DNA from 3 places in the Corynebacterium humireducens NBRC 106098 genome. Region 2 is predicted to be linked to each of the others. Evidence: predicted binding sites of a transcription regulator. Region 2 holds the regulator's gene; each other region holds the start of a gene.
What was found. Region 2 encodes LexA, which represses DNA repair genes until DNA is damaged. Its sites were predicted from a motif close to CGAACANNTGTTCG; they were not measured.

Region 1 (7,327 bases), 150 kb from region 2:
GCGAAGGTCGACAGGTCGCCGTGGTTCTCCAGGTGGGACTCGATCATGGCCTGCAGGGAGGCGGACACGAAGAAGTACTGCTGGCGGACACGCAGGACCTTGCCGGCGTAGGTGGTGTCGTTCGGGTACAGGACGCGGCAGAGATCCATGACGGCCTCACGCTCGACGATGGCGTCGGTGAAGCGCTGGGAGTTGAACGCGTCGTAGTCGAACTCCTCCATCGGCTCGGCCTTCCACAGACGCAGGGTGCCGACGTTGTCGGTGCCGTAGCCGGTGATCGGCATGTCGTAGGGCACCGCGCGCACGGTCATGTCGTCGAAGTGGACGATGCGCGGCTGCTCCTCACGGCGGATGTAGAACGGGTAGCCGTTCTCCTTCCAGGCGTCCGGGTGCTCCGTCTGGAAACCGTTGTCGAAGGCCTGCTTGAACAGGCCGTAACGGTAGAGGATGCCGTAGCCGGTGACCGGCAGGTCCTGGGTGGCGGAGGAATCCAGGAAGCAGGCGGCGAGGCGGCCGAGACCACCGTTGCCGAGTGCCGCGTCGTTCTCCGCCTCGAGGACGTCGCCCAGCTCATGTCCGAGCTCGCGGACGGCCGCGGCGGCCTCGTCGACCATCTCGAGGTTGGTGAGGTTGTTCAGCAGCGCGCGTCCCATGAGGAACTCCGCCGAGAAGTAGTGCTGCTGGCGGACACCCGCGTAGGCCCGGGTGGTGGCCTCCCACTTGTCGGCGATCTGCTCCATGACACTGCGGGAGAGACCGAACCAGAACTTGTAGTCGGTGGCACTCTCCGGGGTCTGACCGGATGCGGCGCGGACGTGTCCACCGACGGTCGAGTTCAGCGGGGGCAGGGTGTCACTCATGGGTTAACTCCTGGGTTGTCGGGCTGGCAAAGGGCTATCTCAGGTAGCCACTTGTCTCAGCATATAGGCACCCCTGGCGTTCCGCGCCTCAGTGACCCAGATAAGCGAGCACACCTGCGGTGGCCGCCCGCGTGGTGGCGGAGACGGTGGGTTCGTATTCGGGGAGGAAAGTGTTCATGTGGTTCACAGGAACGTCCTCCTTCACCCGATTCTCCGCCACCGCGCGGTCCCACAGGTCCTGCGGCGTGCAGCCCACGACCCAGTACATGTAGGGGACGCCGAAGGCCTTGGGGATGTTCGCGAAATCCTCCGACACCGTCGTCCGCTGCGCGTCCACCGACTCGCGTCCGAAGACCTCGTCGAAGACCGGGCGGACGGTGGCGAACACCTCCGGGCTGTTGTCGACGAGCTCGCCGTGACCGAAGAACTCGAAGGTCGGCGCCTCCTCGCTTCCCGACGCCACGCACTCCGCCTCCACCACCCGGCGGATGGCGGCGTAGACTCGGCGCTTCGTGGTCTCACTGTAGAAACGGCAGTTGAGCACCAGTTCCGCGGAGGAGGGGATGATGTTGTTCGTCGTCCCCGAGTGCAGGGAACCCACGGAGATGACGGCGAAGTCGTTGGGGTCCACCGCGCGGCCGACGATGCCCTGCAGACGGATGATGACCATCGCCGCGATATAGGTCGGGTCGATCGCGTTGTGCGGCATGGAACCGTGGGCGGAGCGGCCCGGGATGGTGATGCGGATGGAGTCGCAGGCGGCGAACTGGGGTCCCACCTTTGTCTGTACCTCTCCCGCGCGGCCGGGCATGATGTGCTGGCCGAGGCACACGTCGGGGTGGGGGATGCGGGTGACCAGACCGTCGGCGACCATCGCGGCCGCGCCCTCACCCGTCTCCTCCGCGGGCTGGAACAGGGCGATGAAGGTGCCGGACCAGGCATCCCGGTGGGCGTCGAGAAGCGCACACGTCCCCAGCAGGGCGGTGGTGTGCATGTCGTGGCCGCAGGCGTGCATCACACCCGTCCGGGTGCCGTCCGGGCCGGGGCGCACGCGCGTGGAGGCGAAGGGCACGCCGGTCTTCTCGGTGATCGGGAGGGCGTCGAAGTCGGCGCGGAACAGGGCGGTGGGGCCCTCCCCGTTGCGGAAGACGGCGACGATGCCGAAACCGCCGATGTGGGTGGTGACCTCACAGTCGAAGTCCTCGAGCTTCCGCGCGATCTTCTCCGCCGTCTCGTGCTCGTGTCCGGACAGCTCGGGGCGTTCGTGGAGGTCCTCGTAGAAGGACCTCTGCCAGCTGAGATCGACGTCGTGGTGGGCGAGGAGACGGGCGATGTCGCTCATCGGGGGTTCGGGGACTCCTTGCAGGGGGGGGAGGTGGACTGGTGTCCAGAGTAGAGCAGGGGAGGAGGGAACGGTACCCGGAAAGTGCGCAGTTGCGCACACTTTAGGGGGTGTGACCTGGGGTGACGTCGTCGAAGGTGTCCTGGTGCTCCCATACGTCGAGAAGTTCTTCGTCGCCCTTCGGCACCGGGCCGTGCGAGTAGCGGTCGGAGTGCTGCCCCATCGCCAGATCCAGCATCGGGGGCCCGCTGTCCACCGACGTGTAGGACTCCCCGCCGGGGAAGCGGAAGCGCAGGAGCGACGGGTCACGCTCATCCGGCACGATGACCAGCTCACCGTTGGAGACCATCGCGTGGTGCGTCGGGCACAGGGGTATCAGGTTGTCAAGGTCGGTGGCACCTCCGGAGGCCCAGGCGAGGATGTGGTGGAACTCGAGCCAGCGGGTGCAGGTGCACCCCGGGGTGGCGCAGCGGTAGTGCCAGCGGGTCAGCAGGACCTTGACCTGCGCGGCATTGGCCAGGCGGGAGGTGCGGGAGAGGTTGAGCACGCGTCCGCGGGCATCCCGGATCTGGACCGCGAAGAAACCGTTGAGGATGCTGCGCAGCAGTTCCCCGCTCGCCGCGCCGGGCTGGGTGGGCAGGCTGGCCCGGTCGTCGGGGCCGATGACGATGTTCACCTGCGCGCCGGGGGCGGTGCGGGCAGCCTCCGTGGCGTTGGTGCGGGTGATGTGGCACATCGTGATGAACGCCCCGACGCGGGTGGCGGCGATGGGTGTGCCGAAGCGGGTGTTCGAGGAGTCCGGGCCTGGTTCCGGCTCCGGTACGTCACCGGTGGGGCTCAGTTCCGCGGCCTTGAGGGCGGCGAGGAACTCGGCACCGCGCTCAGGGTCGAGGCTGCCCCAGAAGTTCACGCGCCCGGACTCGGGGTCGACGGCGACGGAGAGCCGGTTGCCCGCCTTGCGTGGGCGTCCACCGACGCGTTCATGGCCGGCGAGGAGGACCTCGAGTTCGGTGATGGCGTGGGCGCGGGCCAGCTCCAGCAGCTCAAGCTCGTTGTTCAGGGTGACGTACTGCAGGAGCAGGCGGACCTTGGAGTAGGAGATGTCGCCCGCCGTGAAGGCCCCGGTGAGCAGGATGAAGGGGCGGAGCGCCCGGCCGACCTGGAGGTACTCGTAGGCGGTTCGCCGCGAGAGGTCCTGGGTGCGCACGGCCCAGTCGGCGGTGGTGGTGGCGCCCAAGGTGCGGGCGAGGCCGCGGTCGTCGAACTCGGCGAGGTGGAGGATGAAGGCGGCCTTGTGGCGGGTGAGGTTGCGGTGGGCGTGCGTGATCGAGGTGGTGAGTTGACGGTCGGTGAGTGTGGACGGCTCGGTGATCGTGGCGAGCAAGAATTCCCCCGGTGGTCGAATTGGTGTTCGATCACGGCCACCGTAGCAGGTGCCCCGGACATGAGATCTCCCAAAGCTGTCGCCGCAGGTCAGCGGGTAAAAAGAGTGCGCAGTTGCGCACTCTCGCACCACCCCGGAACTACTGCAGCAGCGGGTTGTAGAGCAGCGAGTTGCGGCGGGCGGAGCACTCCGTGGCGATCCGGATGTCCTGGGCGATCCGCCCCTCGTCCCGCAGCCGGTACATCGCGGAGACCATGCGGTCACGGACGTTGTCGGGGGACAGGGTGTTGACGAAGATCTTGGTGCCGCCCTCGAAACCGGCGAGCGTCGAGACGCGCCACTTGATGTTCACACGCCAGGGCATGGGCAGGTCCAGGTCGACGGGGCGGTGGTGCCACTCCTCGTTGACGGGCACATCTGGGCCGGTGGCGGCATGGCAGGCGTGGATGAGGTCACTCATGCCGCGGATCTCGGCGTTGGACATCAGCCAGGGTTCCGGGGTGGCGGAACGGGAGTAGATCGTCAGGGTGGGGTAGCGGTGTCCGAAACCGGCGTGGACGACGGCGTGCTCGTTCTCCGCGATGATGAGGTTGCGGTAGCCGGCGTAGTCGACGCCCCACTCGTTGTAGATGTTGTGGTTGTTGCGCAGACGGGAGATCTCCAGCTCGGCCTGGACGGAACGGGCGTCGATGGCCACGAGCTGCTTGTGCAGGTGGTCGAAGGACGCGCCGGCGGGGGCCAGCCAGTTCTGGAACGCCGCGACGTAGGGGGCGTAGCGGTTGCGCTGGTAGAGGTCGTCGATGCCGTCGATCGTGAACAGGGTGAGCGCGAAGTGCTCCTCCGGGGTGAGGGTGCCGGAGGACGCGAGCTCGTTGTCGTGCGTGGCCTCATCGGTGAAGTGACGGCGCGAGATGATGACGTCGTGGCCGCCGCCGAAGTAGGCGGGCGCGTACTCGAGGAGCTTCTCCTCGGAGAGGTCCGCGGACTGCCCGCCGGCGGTGAGACGGGTGCGCACGATGTCGAGCACGTGCCGACGCCCCGCCGGGTCCGCCAGGTACGTCGCCATGCGGGCGGTGGTCTCCGAGTCCATCTCGTAGCCGTAGTTCTTGGCCCAGTAGTCGTAGGAGATGATCTCGAAGAGGTTGGGCACGCGGCGGAACTCGGGCACCGTGTCGTCGAGTTCGTGGGGTAGCAGTCCGTTGAGGATCCGCCACCCGGACCCGTCGCGGACCATGCGAGACTTCTCCGGCGGGGTGGCCAGGGGGGTGGCGGGGCAGAAGGCGCAGCGGTGGTCACGGTCGTGCGGGCCCAGGGGGGCGGGGTCGACGGCCGGTTTCGCCAGGGGGCGGTTGCCCCGGCCCGGAACGGTCCACACCTCGGTCCCGGAGAACGGGTTGACCTGTTTGATCGTTCCGTCGGCCATGATGGTGATGGGGTCGCGGTGCGCGTTGACGGGGAGGTTCATACCCACCAGGTTATTGGCTAGTCTTTCCTCATGCCTGCGATCCAGTTCGATGTCCTTATCCCCGACTCCGCCGCACTCCAGCTCCAGGAGGTGTTCGAGGACGCCATGCGGAAGCTTCTCGACGCCGGGAAGCTCACCGCCGCCGACGTCACCCACCACCACGCCCCGGCTCTCTACGAGGGCATCGAGGAGGGACTGCGCGAGGACCGTGACGATCTCTACGACGCGCAGGTCCACCGCTACGTCATCCGGGTGGAGGGCCAGACGGGTTCCGTGAACCAGCTGGCCATGGTCCTCTCCCGCTTCCTCACGCCGCAGGCCGACCTGCCGCAGGACGCCCTGCTCCTCGAGCAGGAGCAGAACTACGAGGTGGACGCGATCTACCCCTGGGCGGTGGAGATCCGCAGGTAGTCCGCGGCGAGGCGGGCGCCGGCGTCGAAGAGCTGCTTCTCGACGTCCACCGGCTCGCCCATCTCCACCGTGAGCACGTCCTCGCCCGGGTCGACGTCGATACGCCCGGCGACGATGCCGAGCGTGGCGTTGGTGCCCGCGACGATGTCGGCGATGGTGCCGACGACCTTGCCGGTCAGCGACTGCGCGTCGAAGGCCCCCTCACCGGTGATGACGAGGTTCGCCTGCGGGATCGACTCGTTGAGTCCCAGGGCGTCCGCCACGAGCGGCGCGCCGGGCAGCACGTGGATGTGGCTGTCCGTGCCGTGCAGCATCGTGGACAGCCAGTGGATGCCCACCGGCACGGCGCCGGCGGCACCGAAACGCGGGGTGTCCGGGTCGACGCCGAGGGTCTCGGCGGCGTGGGTGAGGGCGGCGTCGAGAAGCGTGACGTCCTCCGCGGACGCCCCCTTCTGCGGTGCGTAGACGGTGGCGGCCTCGGGGACGGTCGCGTCGACGTCGGTGAGCAGGATCCACTCCACGGCCGCGGCCGGGATGTTGAGCTGCGCGGTGTCGATGCTGGCCAGCTGTCCGAGGGACCCGCCGCCCTTCTTCAGGGAGTAGCCCTCCGCGTCGAGTGGTGTCGCGCCGAGTGCCACGAGGATGCCGGTGCCCGCGTCGGAGGTCGCGGAACCGCCCAGGCACAGGACGATGCGGGTGGCGCCGCGGGTCTGGGCGTCGGCGATGAGCACGCCCGTGCCGTAGGTGTCGCCGGTGAGGGGGACGGGGTGGTCCGCCACCGCCGGGAGACCGGAGGCTGCGGCGATGTCGATGTAGGCGGTGGAGCCGTCGAGGACGTAGGAGGCCTCGGTGAGGCGGCCGGCGGCGTCGGTGGTGGGCAGGGTGATGGTCTGGCCGTCGAAGGTGGCGGCGGTGCCCTCACCCCCGTCGGCCATGGGAGCGAGGGTGATCTCGGCGTCCCGGATGATCGAGCGGACACCCTCGCCGATCAGCCGTGCGGCCTGATCGGCGGTGGCAGTGCCCTTGAAGGAGTCGGGGGCGATGATGATGTGGACCATGGGAAGCAGTCTAGGGGTAGTGGGAGTGACATATTCAACTCCGGAGTGACTTGCATGAACCGCGCCGCCCGTGAAAACTATAGGCCGTTAGAAAACCCCATCCCCCGGGCTGCCCGCGACTGCGGGCCGGAAAGGACTCGTATGTCTATTGACGAGCAGGTCTCCTCCTACTACAACATGCTGCTCAAGCGGAACGCAGGAGAGCCGGAGTTCCACCAGGCAGTCGCAGAAGTTCTCGCCTCCCTCAAGATCGTCCTGGAGAAGGATCCGCACTACGCGGACTACGGCCTCATCCAGCGCCTGTGCGAGCCGGAGCGCCAGCTCATCTTCCGTGTGCCGTGGATCGACGACAACGGCGTGGTACAGGTCAACCGTGGTTTCCGAGTACAGTTCAACTCCGCCCTCGGCCCGTACAAGGGCGGCCTACGCTTCCACCCGTCCGTCAACCTGGGCATCATCAAGTTCCTCGGCTTCGAGCAGATCTTCAAGAACTCCCTCACCGGCCTGCCCATCGGCGGCGGCAAGGGCGGCTCCGACTTCGACCCGAAGGGCAAGTCCGAGCTCGAGATCATGCGTTTCTGCCAGTCCTTCATGACCGAGCTGCACAAGCACATCGGCGAGTACAAGGACGTCCCCGCCGGTGACATCGGCGTCGGCGGCCGGGAGATCGGTTTCCTCTTCGGCCAGTACCGTCGTCTGGCCGGCCAGCACGAGTCCGGCGTCCTCACCGGCAAGGGCCTCGCCTGGGGTGGCTCCCTCGTGCGCACCGAGGCCACCGGCTACGGCGCCGTCTACCTCACGCAGGAG
Region 2 (7,327 bases):
CGCGCTTGACGGAGGACTCGATGACGGGCTTGCCGGCGAAACGCTCACGGTCACGCACGCCGACGTCGGTGGCGAAGATGACGGCGTCCGCGTCGCGGATGAGGTCCGGGTCGAGGGCCTCAGTGGAGGAGGAGCCCTGGGTCTCGACGTGGAGCTCCACGTCCTCGCGGGCGGCGGCCGTCTGCGCCAGGGCGTCGGCGGCCATGTAGGTGTGGGCGATGCCCGTGGGGCACGCGGTGACGGCCACGAGGCGGGTCCGCGGCTTCTCGACGGGCTTGTCGGTGGGCTTCTCGGCGGGCGGGGTGGTCTGCGGGATGTCACCCACGACCTCCTCGACGGCCGTGACGATCTCCTCCTCCGTGGTGGCGGCGCGCAGTCGTTCGAGGAAGTCACCCCGGACGAGGGCGCGGGCGAGCTTGGAGAGGATCTTCAGGTGGGCCTTGCCGCCGCCCTCGGGGGCGGCGATGAGGAAGACGAGCTCGGCGTCGCCGTCGGGACCGCCGAAGTCGACGGGGCGCGACAGTCGGGCGAAGGCCAGGGTCGGGACCTCGACGGCGGCGGAACGGCAGTGGGGGATGGCGACGCGGCCGGGCACACCGGTGGGGTTCTGGGCCTCACGGGCGAGGGCGGCGTCGGCGAGCAGTTGCGGGGAGCTGGCGCGGCCGGCGGCGTGGACGACGCCCGCCAGGGCGGTGATCACCTCGGTGGTCGTGCCGCCGAGGTCGGCGTCCAGGTGTACCAGGTCAGGAGATATGACGGACATGGGTTTCCTCGAGATTCAGTTGTGCGGGGGAAGGAATGGTGGTGCCGGGCAGGCCGGTGGCGGCGGTGCCGTAGGCGACGGCGCGGGCCAGGCAGTCGGCGGGACTGCCGCCCTCCGCGCGGGCCATGAGGTACCCGGCGAGCGAGCTGTCGCCCGCGCCGACGGTGGACATGACGTCGACCGGGGGAGGGGTGGCGAGCCAGACGCCCTGCGCGGTGACGAGGGCGGCTCCGGCGACGCCGAGCGTCACCAGGACCTCGTTGACGCCGCGGTCGACGACGACGCGGGCCGCGTCGATGACCGGGGAGAAGTCGCCGCGGGCGGCGGCCGCCTCGAGGTGCTCGCCGTCACGGTCGACGAGCTGCCCGAGCTCCATGCCGTTGGGCTTGATGAGGGTCGGGGCGGCGACCTCGAAGCCCTCGCCGAGGGCGATCATCGCGGCGTCGGACGTGTCGACGGCCACCGGCAGGTCCGGGTGCGTCGCGCGGACGGTGGTGATGAGTTCCGTGTACCAGCCGGTGGGGACCCCGGGCGGCAGGGAACCGGCCATGACCAGCCAGGAGGCGTTCGCGGCGAGGCGGACGACGGTCTCCTCGATGATGCGGCGGGTGGGCGGCTCGATCTGCGCGCCGAGGCCGTTGATCTTGGTGGTGGTCCCGTCCGGTTCAGTGAGGGTGGTGTTGATGCGGACGCCCTCGGACACCGGGATGGCGTGGAAGGGGATCCCGGACTGGCGGGCCAGGGCGACGAAGGGGTCGTTGCCGTCCGCCGGGAAGAGGGCGAGGCTGAGTTTGTCCGCGAGGGTCAGGGCGTGCGTGACGTTGACGCCTTTTCCGCCGGCCACCTGGGAGATGGAGGAGGGACGGTGGACGAGCCCGCGGCGCAGCCGCGTCCCCAGTTGCATGGTCGCGTCGATGCTGGGGTTGGGGGTGAGGGTGAGAATCACGGCGGGCTCCCTGTCCGTTCGGAAAAACGTGTCGTTGCGGCGTGTCCGCTGGGTGGCGGGGGACGCGTGCCCGGAGCGGTGTCCGGTCGGGTGACCGAACAGGTCCTGAGCTGGATCAATCCTATGGGGCGCGACCCGGGGATCGGGGCGCTCCGGGGCTGTCCCGGGCGGGACGTTATGAAAATGATGAATTAAGTCACATTTAATGTGGTGTTACAACATCATCATTGTCCGATTGTGTCCGTTTGTCAAGGGTTGCCTGTCTGGATCGTTGCTAACTAGTGGATTTTGTGGTGTTCTGGAGGTCACAAGACCTCGTCACTGTGAGATGGGACAAGCAACCATGACTTCAGACTCCACGATCATCAAGGGCACCGGTGTGGTCGCCGGAATCGCCTACGCACCCGCCATCTGGGTCCACCCCCGACCCGAGCTGCCCACCGCCGGAACCACCATCGCCGACGACGCCCACGACTCCGAGTTCGAGCGCTTCACCACCGCCGCCGACGCCGTCGCCGCGCGCCTGAGCGCCCGCGCCGAGACCGTCGAGGGGGCCGCCGCCGAGGTCCTCAAGGCCACCGCCGGCATGGTCACCGACCGTGGCTGGCGCCGGACGGTGAAGAAGAACATCACCGCCGGGCATCCGGCCGACTACGCCACCGTCGCCGCCACCCAGAAGTTCGTGGAGATGTTCGAGGCCGCCGGCGGACTCATGGCGGAGCGCACCACCGACCTGCGCGACATCCGCGACCGCGTCATCGCCGAACTCCGCGGCGAGGACGAGCCGGGCCTGCCCGACGTCACCCGGGAGTCCGTCCTGTTCGCCGACGACCTCTCCCCGGCGGACACCGCCACCCTCAACCCGGAGCTCGTCGTCGCCCTGGTCACCGAACTCGGCGGCCCCACCAGCCACACCGCGATCATCGCCCGCCAGCTCAACGTGCCCTGCATCGTCGCCGCCGGCCGGGCGGTCCACGAGATCCCCGCGGGTGAGTACGTGCTTGTCGACGGCGCCAGCGGCACCGTCACCCTCAACGCCGACGAGGAGACCGCCCGCGCCTCCGTCGCCTCCTCCCGGGAGCGTGCCGCGATCGTCGCCCAGTGGCGTGGTCCGGCCCAGACGAAGGACGGTCACCGCGTGCAGCTGCTGGCCAACGTCGCCGACGGCAACGCCGCCCGCATCGCCGCCGACACCCAGGCCGAGGGCATCGGCCTCTACCGCACGGAGATGAGCTTCCTCAGCACCTCCCAGGAGCCCTCCGTGGAGGAGCAGGCCGCCGTCTACCGGAAGGTCCTCGAGGCCTTCCCGGCCTCCAAGGTGGTCATCCGCACCCTCGACGCGGGCTCCGACAAGCCCATCGCCTACGCCAACATGGAGCACGAGGACAACCCGGCGCTCGGCGTCCGCGGTCTCCGCATCGCCTGGGGCAACGAGGGCATCCTGGTCCGGCAGCTCGACGCCATCGCGCTGGCCGCCGAGGGACGCGGCGAGGACGCCCCCACCTGGGTCATGGCCCCGATGCTGGCCCGCGAGCGGGAGGCCCGCTGGTTCGCCGAGCTGTGCCGCGAGCGCGGCCTCACCCCGGGCGCGATGATCGAGGTCCCCGCGGCCGTCATCATGGCCGACAAGATCATGCCCCACCTGGACTTCGTCTCCATCGGCACGAACGACCTCACGCAGTACACGATGGCCGCCGACCGTCTCTCCCCGAGCCTGGCCTACCTCACCGACCCGTGGCAGCCGGCCGTCCTGCGTCTGGTCAAGGAGACCTGCCGCGTCGGTGAACTCACCGAGACCCCCGTCGGCGTGTGCGGCGAGGCCGCCGCCGACCCGAAGCTGGCGTGCGTGCTCACCGGCCTGGGCGTGACCTCGCTGTCGGCGGCGTCGACCGCCGTGGCCGGCGTCGGTGCGCAGCTGGCGGAGCTGGATCTCGCCGCGTGCCAGGAGGTCGCCCGCGCGGTTCTCGACGCCCCCGGCGCCACCGCGGCACGCGAGATCGCCCGGGAGATGATCCTCGGGTAACCGGCGCCCGCGTGGCGCGAGGTCAGTTCTCGGCGATGACGACGTCGACCTCGCGCTCGCGGAGCGCGGTGACGAAGGACTCCGGTGCGGCCGGGTCGGTGATGACGACGTCGATGTCGTCGATGCCGGCGAAGCTCACCAGGTAGTCGGTTCCCAGCTTCGTCGAGTCGCAGAGCACGACGACCTTGTGGGCGTTGGTCACCATCGCCGACTTGATGGCGGCCTCCTGCGCGTCCGCGGTGGACAGGCCGTGGTCGAGGGTGAGGGCGTTGGTGCCGATGAAGGCGACGTCGGCACGCATGAGCGCCAGCGTGCGCAGCGCGGTGTCGCCCACGACGGCCTGCGTGATCGCCCTGACTGAACCACCCAGCAGCTGCACCTCGCTGAGACCCTTGGTGGCCAGATTGAGGGCGATGGGCAGACTGTTGGTCACGATCGACCACTGCCGGGCGTTCGGCTGCTCGGCGATGAGATCCGCGAGGGTGCCGATGGTGGAACCCGCGTCGAGGAAGAGACCCCCCTGGGGCTCGGGCAGGAAACGGAGCGCGGCGCGGGCGATCGCCGACTTGGCGGTCGGGGCGGAACGGAAACGGGCGTCGAGGGAGAACTCCGTGGTCTGGAAGGTCTGGCTCGCGACGGCGCCGCCGTGCACGCGGTGCACCACCCCCTCCCTGTCGAGCACCGCCAGATCCCGGCGGATCGTCTCGGCGGTGACCTCGAATCGGTTCGCCAGTTCGGTGACATTGACGCGCCCCTCAACAGCGGTGAGGGAGGCGATCTGCCGACGGCGTTCCTCTGCGTACATGTGGACTCCTCTGGCACCCGGGTGGTGAAATCGGACATCGGCCATGTCCGTTTTTCCCATTGTTTCAAACATCGGAGTTTCGGGGGAGGACGAAGTCAGTTGTCCTGCGCCGACGGGGGCGGACGGCTCCTATGGCGGGGGTGGCGGAATTGCCGGTCACGGGCCCCTGACATGCCCGCTTGGGTGGGAAGCTGTGGATCTCGGGGCGGTGAAATGCCCGTTCCCTCGGGGGTGGGTCAGAGGCGGCGGAACACCGAGACGATCTTGCCCATGATCTCCGCCTGGTCGCCGGGGATGGGGGCGTAGTCGTCGTTGTGGGGGAGAAGCCACACGCCCGTGGAGTCCTTGTGGAACTCCTTGGCCGTCGCCTCCCCGTCGATGAGGGCGGCCACGAACTCACCCTGCTCGGCGACGGGCTGGGAGCGGACGACCACCCAGTCGCCGTGGAGGATGCCGGCGTCCCGCATCGACTCGCCGTCGATCTGGAGCATGAAGAGCTCGCCGTCGCCCACGAGATCGGCGGGCAGCGGGTAGTAGTCCTCCACCTCCTGCTCGGCGAGGATCGGCGAACCGGCGGCGATGCGACCCAGCACCGGGATGAAGTTGGCGGCACCCGCGCCCTCCGGGGCAGAGGTCGGGGCGGAGGGCTTCGCCGCCACCTTCCGGCCCGGCTTCCGGGCGGGCTCGGTGGACGGCAGGGTGCGGACGTCCACCGCGCGCGGCTTGTTCGGGTCGCGCCGCAGGAAGCCCTTCTTCTCGAGCTGCTTGAGCTGGTAGGCCACCGAGGAGGTGGACTGCAGCCCGGCGGCGTCGCCGATCTCACGGATGCTCGGCGGGTAGCCCCGCAGGACGACGGCGTCCCGGATGACCTCCAGGATGCGGCGCTGGCGGTCGGACAGGGTGGACGGGTCGGGCTTGCCGGTGGGCGGGGTCTTGGCGGACATGGTCTTCTCGCTCCTTGCGGGGGCTGGTGGTGCGCGGGCGGCGACTGCCCGGGTCTGTTCGAATGACGCACCGTGAGTGCGTGATTCACCTGATACATGTCTACCACGTCGTGGTACGGATGTTCGAGTATTTCCGGCGTTTTGTGGACAGACTTTCGAACGGGTGCTATAAATCGAACACAGCGGCGGGTTCGAACACCTGAACGGTTTGAGGTTCGGGGTGTCTGCCGTCGCCGATATTCTTCCCGCAGATCAGACAGGCCAGGAAAGGACCGCACCATGACGACCTTCATCCACGACTCCCGTGCAGGTGGCAGCGACTCTCGACCGGTGGAGGCCGTGGTGCCCGCGGCCGCCGTCTGGGAGCCCTCCGGATTCCGGGAGGGTTCCGCGGAACAGCGTGGCATTCGAACGCTGCGGCCCTCCGATCGAACGCAGGGCCGAGTCGCAGTCGTGCCCGGGACGGTCGAGCAGGTGTGCCACGAGACCTGGCGGGACCGCGCCCGCCGACGCCGGGAGGTGGGGCTCACCTACCTGCTCGGCGGACTGCTCGGGCTGGCGGTCGTCGGAGCCGCCGTGCTGGGCGTGGACGGGGGAGAGGAACCGGTCATGCACCCCGTCACCGTCCAGGGGCGCTGAGTGGACCAACGCCGCGGGTAGACTGAGGGGTCACGAACAGCCCCGTCCTCCCGTCCCAGAAAGGCGCTGACAGCACACCGTGTACTGCCCGTTCTGCCATCACGACCACTCGCGGGTCATCGACTCCCGCATCATCGACTCCGGTGCCTCGATCCGCCGCCGCCGTGAGTGCACCTCCTGCCGCGGCAGGTTCACCACCATCGAGAAGGCCGTCCTGCTGGTGATCAAGCGCAACGGGGTGACGGAGCCGTTCAGCCGCGACAAGGTCGTGCTCGGCGTGCGCCGCGCCTGCCAGGGCCGTGACGTCTCCGACGACGCCCTCAAGCGCCTGGCGCAGGAGGTCGAGGAGACCGTCCGCTCCCACGGCAGTTCGCAGGTCCACGCCAACGACATCGGCCTCGCGATCCTGGAGCCGCTCCGTGCGCTCGACGAGGTCGCCTACCTGCGTTTCGCCTCCGTCTACAAGTCCTTCGAGTCGGCCGAGGACTTCGAGTCGGAGATCCGCCTCATGCGCCGCCGCGCCCGCGAGGAGGCCTCCGCCCTCGAGGGCTGACCCGTCAGCGGAGCTTGTCCACCGCCTTCTGGATCCGGCGCAGCGAGATCGGCCGGGCCGTCCCGAGGCGCTGGGCGAACAGGCTGACGCGCAGCTCCTCGATCATCCAGCGGATGTCCTTGACCTCGCGCGTCTTCTCCCGGCCCTGCGGGAGCTTGGCCAGGCGCAGCGTCAGGTAGGACTGGGCCTCCTCGACCTCGTCCTGGCGGTCGGCGTCCTTGTCCGGGTCCTGCGCCATCTCCTCCAGGCGGATGCGCATGGCCTGCAGGTAGCGGGGCAGGTGGCGCAGCTGGGCGGCACCGTGCAGGGTGACGGCGTTGCGGGGGAGGAGGAACTCCAGCTGGGCGGTCATGTCGTCGATGGCGTCGCCGCTCCAGCGGGAGAGTTCTTCGGCGACGGACTGGTACTCGATGAGGGCCGGCGCCAGGGAGACGATGGTGCGGCGCACCACGCCCGCCACCTCGGGGGCGACCTTCGCGCGGAGGGCCTCGAACTCCTCGGGGGAGCGGACAGGGCCGCCGTGTTCGAGCATGAGGTCGCGGATCGCGGCGACGCGGGCGTCCTCGACGAGTCCCTGGGCACCGCCGTGCGGGTAGTTGTCGACGGCGACGCGCTGCTGCAGCGGCAGCCCGCGGGTCATCTGCCCGGCGTTGA
Region 3 (7,327 bases), 230 kb from region 2:
ACTCATGACCGCACCCCCCTTCCTGATTCCTGTGTCCGGACAGCGGGACGCGTACAGGGCCCTGCCCGATGTGTCCATCTGATGTCGGGGAAGTACACCAGAGCATCACCTCGGGCAGAGTCCTCCACGCATCCCGCTCATCCCGTGACGACCGTCGTGGGTCAGAGCAGTCCGTCGAGGATCTCTTCCGCGTCGGCCGCGGAGAACGCGGCCTCCGTCTCCTGCTGGTATGCAGCCCAGGATTCGGCATCCCAGATCTCGAGAAAATCCACAGATCCGATGACCACACACTCCTTTGTCAGGCCCGCGTACTCACGGTGCCCGGCAGAGAGGGTGATGCGCCCGTTGCCGTCAGGTCGCTGTTCATCCGCGCTGGCAGCCAGATTGCGGATGAAGGCACGAGCCTGCGGGTTGGTGCGAGACACCGCTGCAGCCTTACGGATGCGGGCGGCGAACTCCTCCCGGGGATAGACCGCAAGACTGTGATCCTGCCCCTTCGTGACCATCAACCCTCCGGCCAGTTCCTCACGGAACTTGGCCGGTAGTGTCAGTCGACCCTTGTCGTCGAGCTTCGGAGTGTAGGTACCGAGAAACATCCCCGGGCCACCTTCCTCGTCTCGACTCCACGGATCTGTCTGACCTGATTCAATTCTGGCGGTGCACTACGTCCACCGCTGCGCCCCACAATACCCCACTTTGCCCCACCAACAACCCTCATTCCCGGCCTGTCGGATACCTATATCTACAGATCCGCAGGTGAAGGGAAGAAAAGAAGGTGGGGCGCGCCACCCGCCGGGCGCGTCACGCATGTCGGCACACCCCGTCGCCACAGGCCACCGGCGGCCGGAGGGGCGCCGTTCCGACCCCCGGTGGGGCAAAGTGGGGCCTGTGGGAGGGCATGAAAAAACCGCCGCCCCGGGTGCGGGACGGCGGTGCTTTTCTCTGGCTGTGAGGGGTCAGCGCTCCTCGAAGCGGCGACGGAAGTTCTCCTCCATCTTGCTCGCCATGGAGGACGGGTCGTTGGAGCGCTCCCTGCCCGGGCGACGCTTGATGATGCGGTCCGCGGAGGAGGCACCTCCACCACGGAGCATCCACACGCCGGCCCCGAACATCACGAGGAAGCCGACGACACTGAGGGCGATGAACCACAGGCTCTGCTGGGCGAGTGCGACACCGCCGACGAGCATGACGAGCCCCACGACCGCGATGGCGAGTCCACGGAGCGTGATCCCCGGGGCACCGTCCCCACCGAAGACGTGATCGCCCGCCACAGTGGACCCGAACTTGGGGTCATCGGCGAGGAGAGACTGTTCGATCTCCCGGAGCATCCTCTGCTCCTGCTCTGAAAGCGACACTGTTCCTCCCGGATATCGCTGGGGTTTGATCTATCTACTCGTTTAACGCCCAGACTATCGGGAATGTTCCCGCAATTGCCAACCTGCACTTTCGGCACCCTAAGCAGCCGCCGGAACCCACCCCGCCTCAGCCTCGGTCTCCGCCAGGAACTGCGCGGCGAGGTCCATCACCGTGGACACGACCCCCCGGTCGACGTCGAGCTCCAGTCCGGAGGCCACCCGGGAGCGCAGGCGCGAGTACTGGCTGAAGACGAGCGCCCACCGCTCCCCCTCCGCGTCCACCATCCGGAGCTGGTCCCATGCGCCGGTGGGCCGGCGCCGCCTGCCGGCCACGGCCGACGCCGAGATACGCGCACCCGCCGTGCGCAGTGCGGCCTGATACGCGACCTCCAGGGCGAGGTCCCACTCCCCCGCCTCCCGGTGGCGGTGGGCTTGGGCCAGCAGGACCTGGGCCTTGAGAATGAAGCCGGCCCGTCGCGTCCCCGCACCCGCTCCGGCGAACCTCGTCGTTGCCGAGATGATCTGTGCCATCGGGACCGTCTCCTTTCCTCAACCTCTGCGATCCAACCTGCCCTCACCCTAGGAACGGGCCTGGACACCACACCCCAATTATAGAACAGCCTTTCGAACAGGTCAATGGTTCTCCTGCGGATTCGTCCACTCCCGGTGGTCTTTTCCCCACACACCCGGCCGTTCATGGTTCAGTGGTGGTGTGACCATGGAGATCCGCCGCTTGTCCGGCCCCGAATTCGCCGTGCTGGCCCCCCAGCTCGTCGACCTCTACATAGAGGCGATGGGCTACGACCCGAGCATCCGCGCCGGTCGCATCGACGTCTGGAGGCGCGAGATCGTCCAGCCGGGATTCACCGCGCTGGCCGCCCTCGACCAGGACGAGGTCCTCGGCGTGGCTTACGGCTACATCGGCATGCCCGACATGTGGTGGGACCGACAGGTGCGGCGCGGCATCCGGGAGGCCGGCGGGCCGGACACCCGGCAGGTGCTGCTCCTGCGCGACTACTTCGAGGTGGCGGAGATCCACGTCTCCCCCACGCAGCAGGGACGCGGGATCGGCCGGATCCTGCTCTCCCAGCTGCTCTGGCTCGCCCCCGCCGGCAACGCCATGCTCTCGACGCCCGAGGTCGACGACGAGGCCAACAACGCCTTCTCCCTCTACCGATCCATGGGCTTCCGCGACGAGCTGCGCCACTTCCGCTTCGACGGCGACGCCCGCCCCTTCGCCGTCCTCTCGGTACCCCTCCCCCTGCCCGGCATGGTGGAGAAGCCCGCCGTTGAACGACGCGGGTGACCGGCTGGGTATCGTGGGAGCAGTCCGCCCACCACCCACATGAAGGATCATCCGCGTTGAGCACTCCCAGCCCCCTCACGACGCTGACCCTCGACCAGGTCCCGGACGCCGTCCGGGAGGAACTGACCCGCTTCATCGACGACCGTCGCCGACAGGTCGCCGCCATCGGCGGCCCGGTCACCGAGGCGGTCGCCCACCTGGAGTCCTTCGTGCTCGGTGGGGGCAAGCGCATCCGCCCTCTCTACGCCTGGGCCGGTTTCGTCGGCGGCGGCGGCCTCGAACGCGCGGCGGAGGACCCGGCCGCGATGCTGCGGGCCGCCGCCTCCCTCGAGTTCATCCAGGCCTGCGCGCTCATCCACGACGACATCATCGACTCGTCCGACACCCGGCGCGGCAACCTGACGGTCCACCGGGCCGTCGAGAAGCAGCACCGGGACCGTGCCTGGGCGGGTGACCCCGCGCACTTCGGCGAGTCCGTGGCCATCCTCGTCGGCGACCTCGCCCTCGTGTGGGCCGAGGACATGCTGCAGGACTCCGGGCTGTCCGTCGCCGCGCTGCAGCGCGCCCGCGATCCGTGGCGGGGCATGCGCACCGAGGTGATCGGCGGGCAGCTGCTCGACATCACCCTGGAGGCGACCGCCGACGAGAACATCGAGCTCGCCGACTCCGTCAACCGCTTCAAGACCGCCGCGTACACCATCGAACGCCCGCTGCACCTCGGCGCCGCCATCGCGGGCGCCGACCAGGCCACCATCGACGCCTTCCGCGGCTACGGCCACGACATCGGCATCGCCTTCCAGCTCCGCGACGACCAGCTCGGCGTCTACGGCGACCCGGCGGTCACCGGCAAGCCCGCCGGCGACGACCTGCGGGAGGGCAAGCGCACCGTCCTGCTCGCCACCGCTCTGCAGCGTGCCGACGACCGCGACCCCGCCGCCGCCGCCGAACTGCGCGCCGGCGTCGGCGCCACCGACGATCCCGCGCAGATCGCCCGTCTGGCGCAGATCATCGCGGACACCGGCGCCGTGGAGGAGATCGAGGAACGCATCACCGAGCTCACCCGCTCCGGTCTCGCCCACCTCGCCGCCGCGGGCACCTCCCCGGAGGTCACCGCGACGCTCACCGACCTCGCCCACCGCGCGACGGCGCGCCGCCACTGATGACGCTCCGTCTGCCCGGCGCGCTCCCGCTGGGAATCATCGGTGCGGTCATGCTGTTCCTGGGCTCCTTCGGAGGCGGCGCCATCCGCAACCGCGGTGGCGTGCTGGAGGCCCTCGACCTGGACTTCCTCTCCTACGGGCACGGCGCAGGAATCTCCAACGCCGTGTTCTGGGCGGGCGTGGCGACGCTGCTGGTCGCGTGGGCGGTCCTCGGGCGTCGGCACGTGCTCAACCGCACGGAGGGGGCGGAGAAACGGGTCCGCACCGCGCTGTGGGCCTGGGTCCTGCCGCTCCTCCCGGCCGCCCCGATGCTCTCCCGCGACGTGTACTCCTACCTCATGCAGGGCGCCATGCTCCGCGACGGCTACGACCCGTACACGCAGGGCGCCGCGGTCAACCCGGGGCCGTTCCTGCTGGAGGTCTCCCACGACTGGCGCAACACCACCACCCCGTACGGGCCGCTCCACCTGTGGATCGGCGAGGGCGTCACCCGCCTCGTCGGGGACAACGTGACGGCCGGGGTGGTCGTGTACAAGCTCATCTCGGTCCTCGGCTTCGCCGCCATCGCCTGGGCGGTCCCCCGCATCGCCCGCGCCCTCGGCGGCGACCCCGCCCTGGCGCTGTGGCTCGGCGTGGCCAACCCGGTGATGATCCTCCACATGGTCGGCGGCATGCACAACGAGTCCGTCATGGTCGGTCTGGTCAGCCTCGGACTGCTCGCCAGCCTGCACCGGCGTTTCCTGCTGGGCGTGGCGCTCATCGCGGTGGCCGTGTCCCTCAAGGCCACCGCCGCCATCGCCCTGCCCTTCGTCGTGTGGCTGGCCACCATCCACTACGCGAAGCGCATCCACCGCGTCCCCGCGTTCGTGCTCAGCGGTGCCGTGGGCGTCGTCGAGACGCTCGCGGTCGTCGCCGCGGTCACCTGGCTGTCCGGGTCCTCATGGGGCTGGCTCTCGGAAATCTCCGGCAACTCGAAGGTCATCAACCCCCTCGCGCTGCCATCACTGCTGGCCAGCTGGATCACCTGGCTGATCCAGGTGTTCCAGACCTCCTTCGAGTACAACACGGCACTCGGCGTCCTGCGCAGCATCTCGATGGTGCTCATGCTCGCCGGGCTGGTCATCGTGTGGTGGCTCTTCCGGCAGAACGAGCGCCGCGCCGTCGCCGGCACGGCGCTCGCCTACCAGGTCGCGTTCGTGTTCAACTCGGTGACGCTGCCCTGGTACTACGCCTCGGTGATCTCACTCGTCGGCGCGGTCCGCCCGCCCGAGTGGGTGCTGCGGCTGGCCGTGGGCGCGTCGGTGGTGGTCACCCTGGCGTTCACGGGCAGCGGCAACCACCAGCTCTACAACACGTGGTGGATGCTCGGCGTGTTCGTCATCGCCTGGTTCCTCACGGACTGGGTGTTCGGGCGGGACCTCACAGGGCCATGGCCTGCGCGCGGCGCAGCACCTCACGCGCCAGCTGACCGTGGAGAGCGTCCACCGGCCGACCCGGCAGTGTCTCATCCTCGGTGAACAGGTAGCGCAGGATCTCCTCGTCGGTGTAGCCGCCGTCCTTCAGAAGGGTGATCAGGCCGGGCACGAACTTGCCCGTCGAGTGTGAGCCCTCGTGGAACAGCGCCTCCGGGATGTGCCGCTTCCCGTCGATGACGTGCGCGATGAGCTTGTTGGCACCCAGCAGGTCATGGACGCGGGTGATCACCACACCCAGCCTCTCGGCGGTCTCCGGGAGGGTGAGCATGGGCTCGTCGGCGAGCAGGGTCTCAAGGGGGATGTCGTTGGGAATCACGTCGTCCACTCTACCGCCCGCGTTGGCGTGGGCACCCGCGTGTGGACCATACTGTCCCCATGGCTCAACTGGCAGTGGGAGACCTCCTCGACGACAGGTACCGCATCGATCACCCGATCGCCCGCGGCGGCATGTCCATGGTCTGGCGCTGCGTCGACCTCCGCCTGGGGCGCGCCGTCGCCGCGAAGGTCCTCGACGAGAAGTACATCGCCGACCCCGTCTTCCGGCAGCGTTTCCGCCGCGAGGCCCGGGCGATGGCGCAGCTCACCCACCCCAACCTGGTCAACGTCTACGACTTCGGGTCCGACGGGGACCACCTCTTCCTCATCATGGAGCTCATCACCGGCGGCACCCTGCGGGAGCTGCTCGCCGAGCGCGGCCCCATGCCCCCGCACGCCGCCGCCGCGGTGATGCGGGCGGTCCTCACCGGCCTGTCCATCGCCCACACCGCCGGTCTGGTGCACCGGGACATCAAGCCGGACAACATCCTCATCAACGGCGACCACCGCGTGAAGCTCGCCGACTTCGGCCTCGTCCGCGCCGCCGCCGCGGGTGCCACGCCCTCGCAGATCGTCGGCACCGCCGCCTACCTCTCCCCGGAGCAGGTCGACGGCACCGACATCACCCCGGCCTCGGACGTGTACTCCGCCGGCATCGTCCTCTTCGAGCTGCTCACCGGTTCCACGCCCTTCTCCGGGGACACCCCGATGGAGCACGCCTACCGCCGCCTCAGTGAGGACGTCCCCGCCCCGAGCTCCCTCATCTCCGGCGTGCCCCCGCTTATCGACGCCCTCGTGGCCACCGCCACCGCCCGCCGCCCGCAGGACCGCTTCGCCGACGCCGCCGAGTTCCTCGCCGCCCTCGACGACGTCGCCGGGGAGCTGACCCTCCCGGCGTTCACCGTGCCCATCCCGGAGAACTCCGCCGCCACCCGCGCCGCGGCCGTGCCCACCGACATCACCGACCTGGTCGGCCCGCCGACGATGGTCACCGAGATCTCCCCCGCCCCCTCCCCCGACGTCACCGAGACCCGGGTCCAGGAGCCCGTCCCCGCCCTGCAGCCCCAGGCTCCGCCGCCGGTCCCGGCGGTGCCCACAGCGCCGGCAGCGCCCACGGCTCCCACGACCCCCAAGCCGGTGAGCAACCGCTCGCGTACGGGCCTGGTCGTATGGCTGCTGGTCATCGCCCTGCTCACCGCCGCCATCGCCGTGGGCGGCTGGTGGTTCGGGTCCGGTCGCTACGGCGAGATCCCGCCGGTGCTCGGCATGGACCGCACCGCCGCCGTCAGCACGATCGAGGAGGCCGGGTTCACCGCGGTCACCGAGCTCGTCTACCACGACGACGTCGCCTCCGACCTCAGCGCCGGCACCGACCCCGCCGACGGGGAGAAGGTCGTCCGCGGCCAGCAGGTCACGGTGCTCGTGTCCCAGGGTCGGCCGACCGTCCCGGAACCGAAGGGCATGGACGTCCTCGCCTACCAGGCGACGGCCGCGGAGCGCACCCTCAAGGTCGCCACCGGGGAGCCCGTCTGGTCCGCGGACGTCGGGGAGGGACTCGTCGCCGCGACCGACCCGGCCGCCGGGGAGCCCGTGAAGATCGGCTCCACCGTCACGGTCCACCTCTCGCGGGGACCGGAACCCATCCAGGTGCCCACGATCATCGGCACCGACCTCGCCACCGCCGAGGCCCGCCTCGCCGAGCTGGGGCTGACGGTG

Region 1: the regulator LexA is predicted to act here: its motif matches at 3,603-3,616, upstream of B842_RS08590 (HNH endonuclease signature motif containing protein).
Region 3: the regulator LexA is predicted to act here: its motif matches at 1,969-1,982, upstream of B842_RS08925 (SAV_6107 family HEPN domain-containing protein).

Annotation. Positions count from the first base shown of each region.
Region 1 is NZ_CP005286.1:1,722,664-1,729,990, reverse strand. Features, by position in the region: gene B842_RS08600 (glycogen/starch/alpha-glucan phosphorylase) at 1-860, opposite strand, end outside; gene B842_RS08595 (amidohydrolase) at 949-2,202, opposite strand; gene B842_RS08590 (HNH endonuclease signature motif containing protein) at 2,306-3,586, opposite strand; gene B842_RS08585 (DUF4921 family protein) at 3,726-5,051, opposite strand; gene B842_RS08580 (hypothetical protein) at 5,082-5,462, shown strand; gene B842_RS08575 (glycerate kinase) at 5,432-6,520, opposite strand; gene gdhA (NADP-specific glutamate dehydrogenase) at 6,662-7,327, shown strand, end outside.
Region 2 is NZ_CP005286.1:1,572,138-1,579,464, reverse strand. Features, by position in the region: gene B842_RS07870 (PTS fructose transporter subunit IIABC) at 1-763, opposite strand, end outside; gene B842_RS07865 (1-phosphofructokinase family hexose kinase) at 744-1,709, opposite strand; gene ptsP (phosphoenolpyruvate--protein phosphotransferase) at 2,053-3,732, shown strand; gene B842_RS07855 (DeoR/GlpR family DNA-binding transcription regulator) at 3,755-4,537, opposite strand; gene lexA (transcriptional repressor LexA) at 4,774-5,481, opposite strand; gene B842_RS07845 (hypothetical protein) at 5,761-6,120, shown strand; gene nrdR (transcriptional regulator NrdR) at 6,200-6,673, shown strand; gene hrpA (ATP-dependent RNA helicase HrpA) at 6,678-7,327, opposite strand, start outside.
Region 3 is NZ_CP005286.1:1,799,595-1,806,921, forward strand. Features, by position in the region: gene mraZ (division/cell wall cluster transcriptional repressor MraZ) at 162-596, opposite strand; gene B842_RS08920 (DUF3040 domain-containing protein) at 957-1,355, opposite strand; gene B842_RS08925 (SAV_6107 family HEPN domain-containing protein) at 1,455-1,886, opposite strand; gene B842_RS08930 (GNAT family N-acetyltransferase) at 2,074-2,661, shown strand; gene B842_RS08935 (polyprenyl synthetase family protein) at 2,718-3,821, shown strand; gene B842_RS08940 (alpha-(1->6)-mannopyranosyltransferase A) at 3,821-5,338, shown strand; gene B842_RS08945 (Rv2175c family DNA-binding protein) at 5,241-5,564, opposite strand; gene pknB (Stk1 family PASTA domain-containing Ser/Thr kinase) at 5,672-7,327, shown strand, end outside.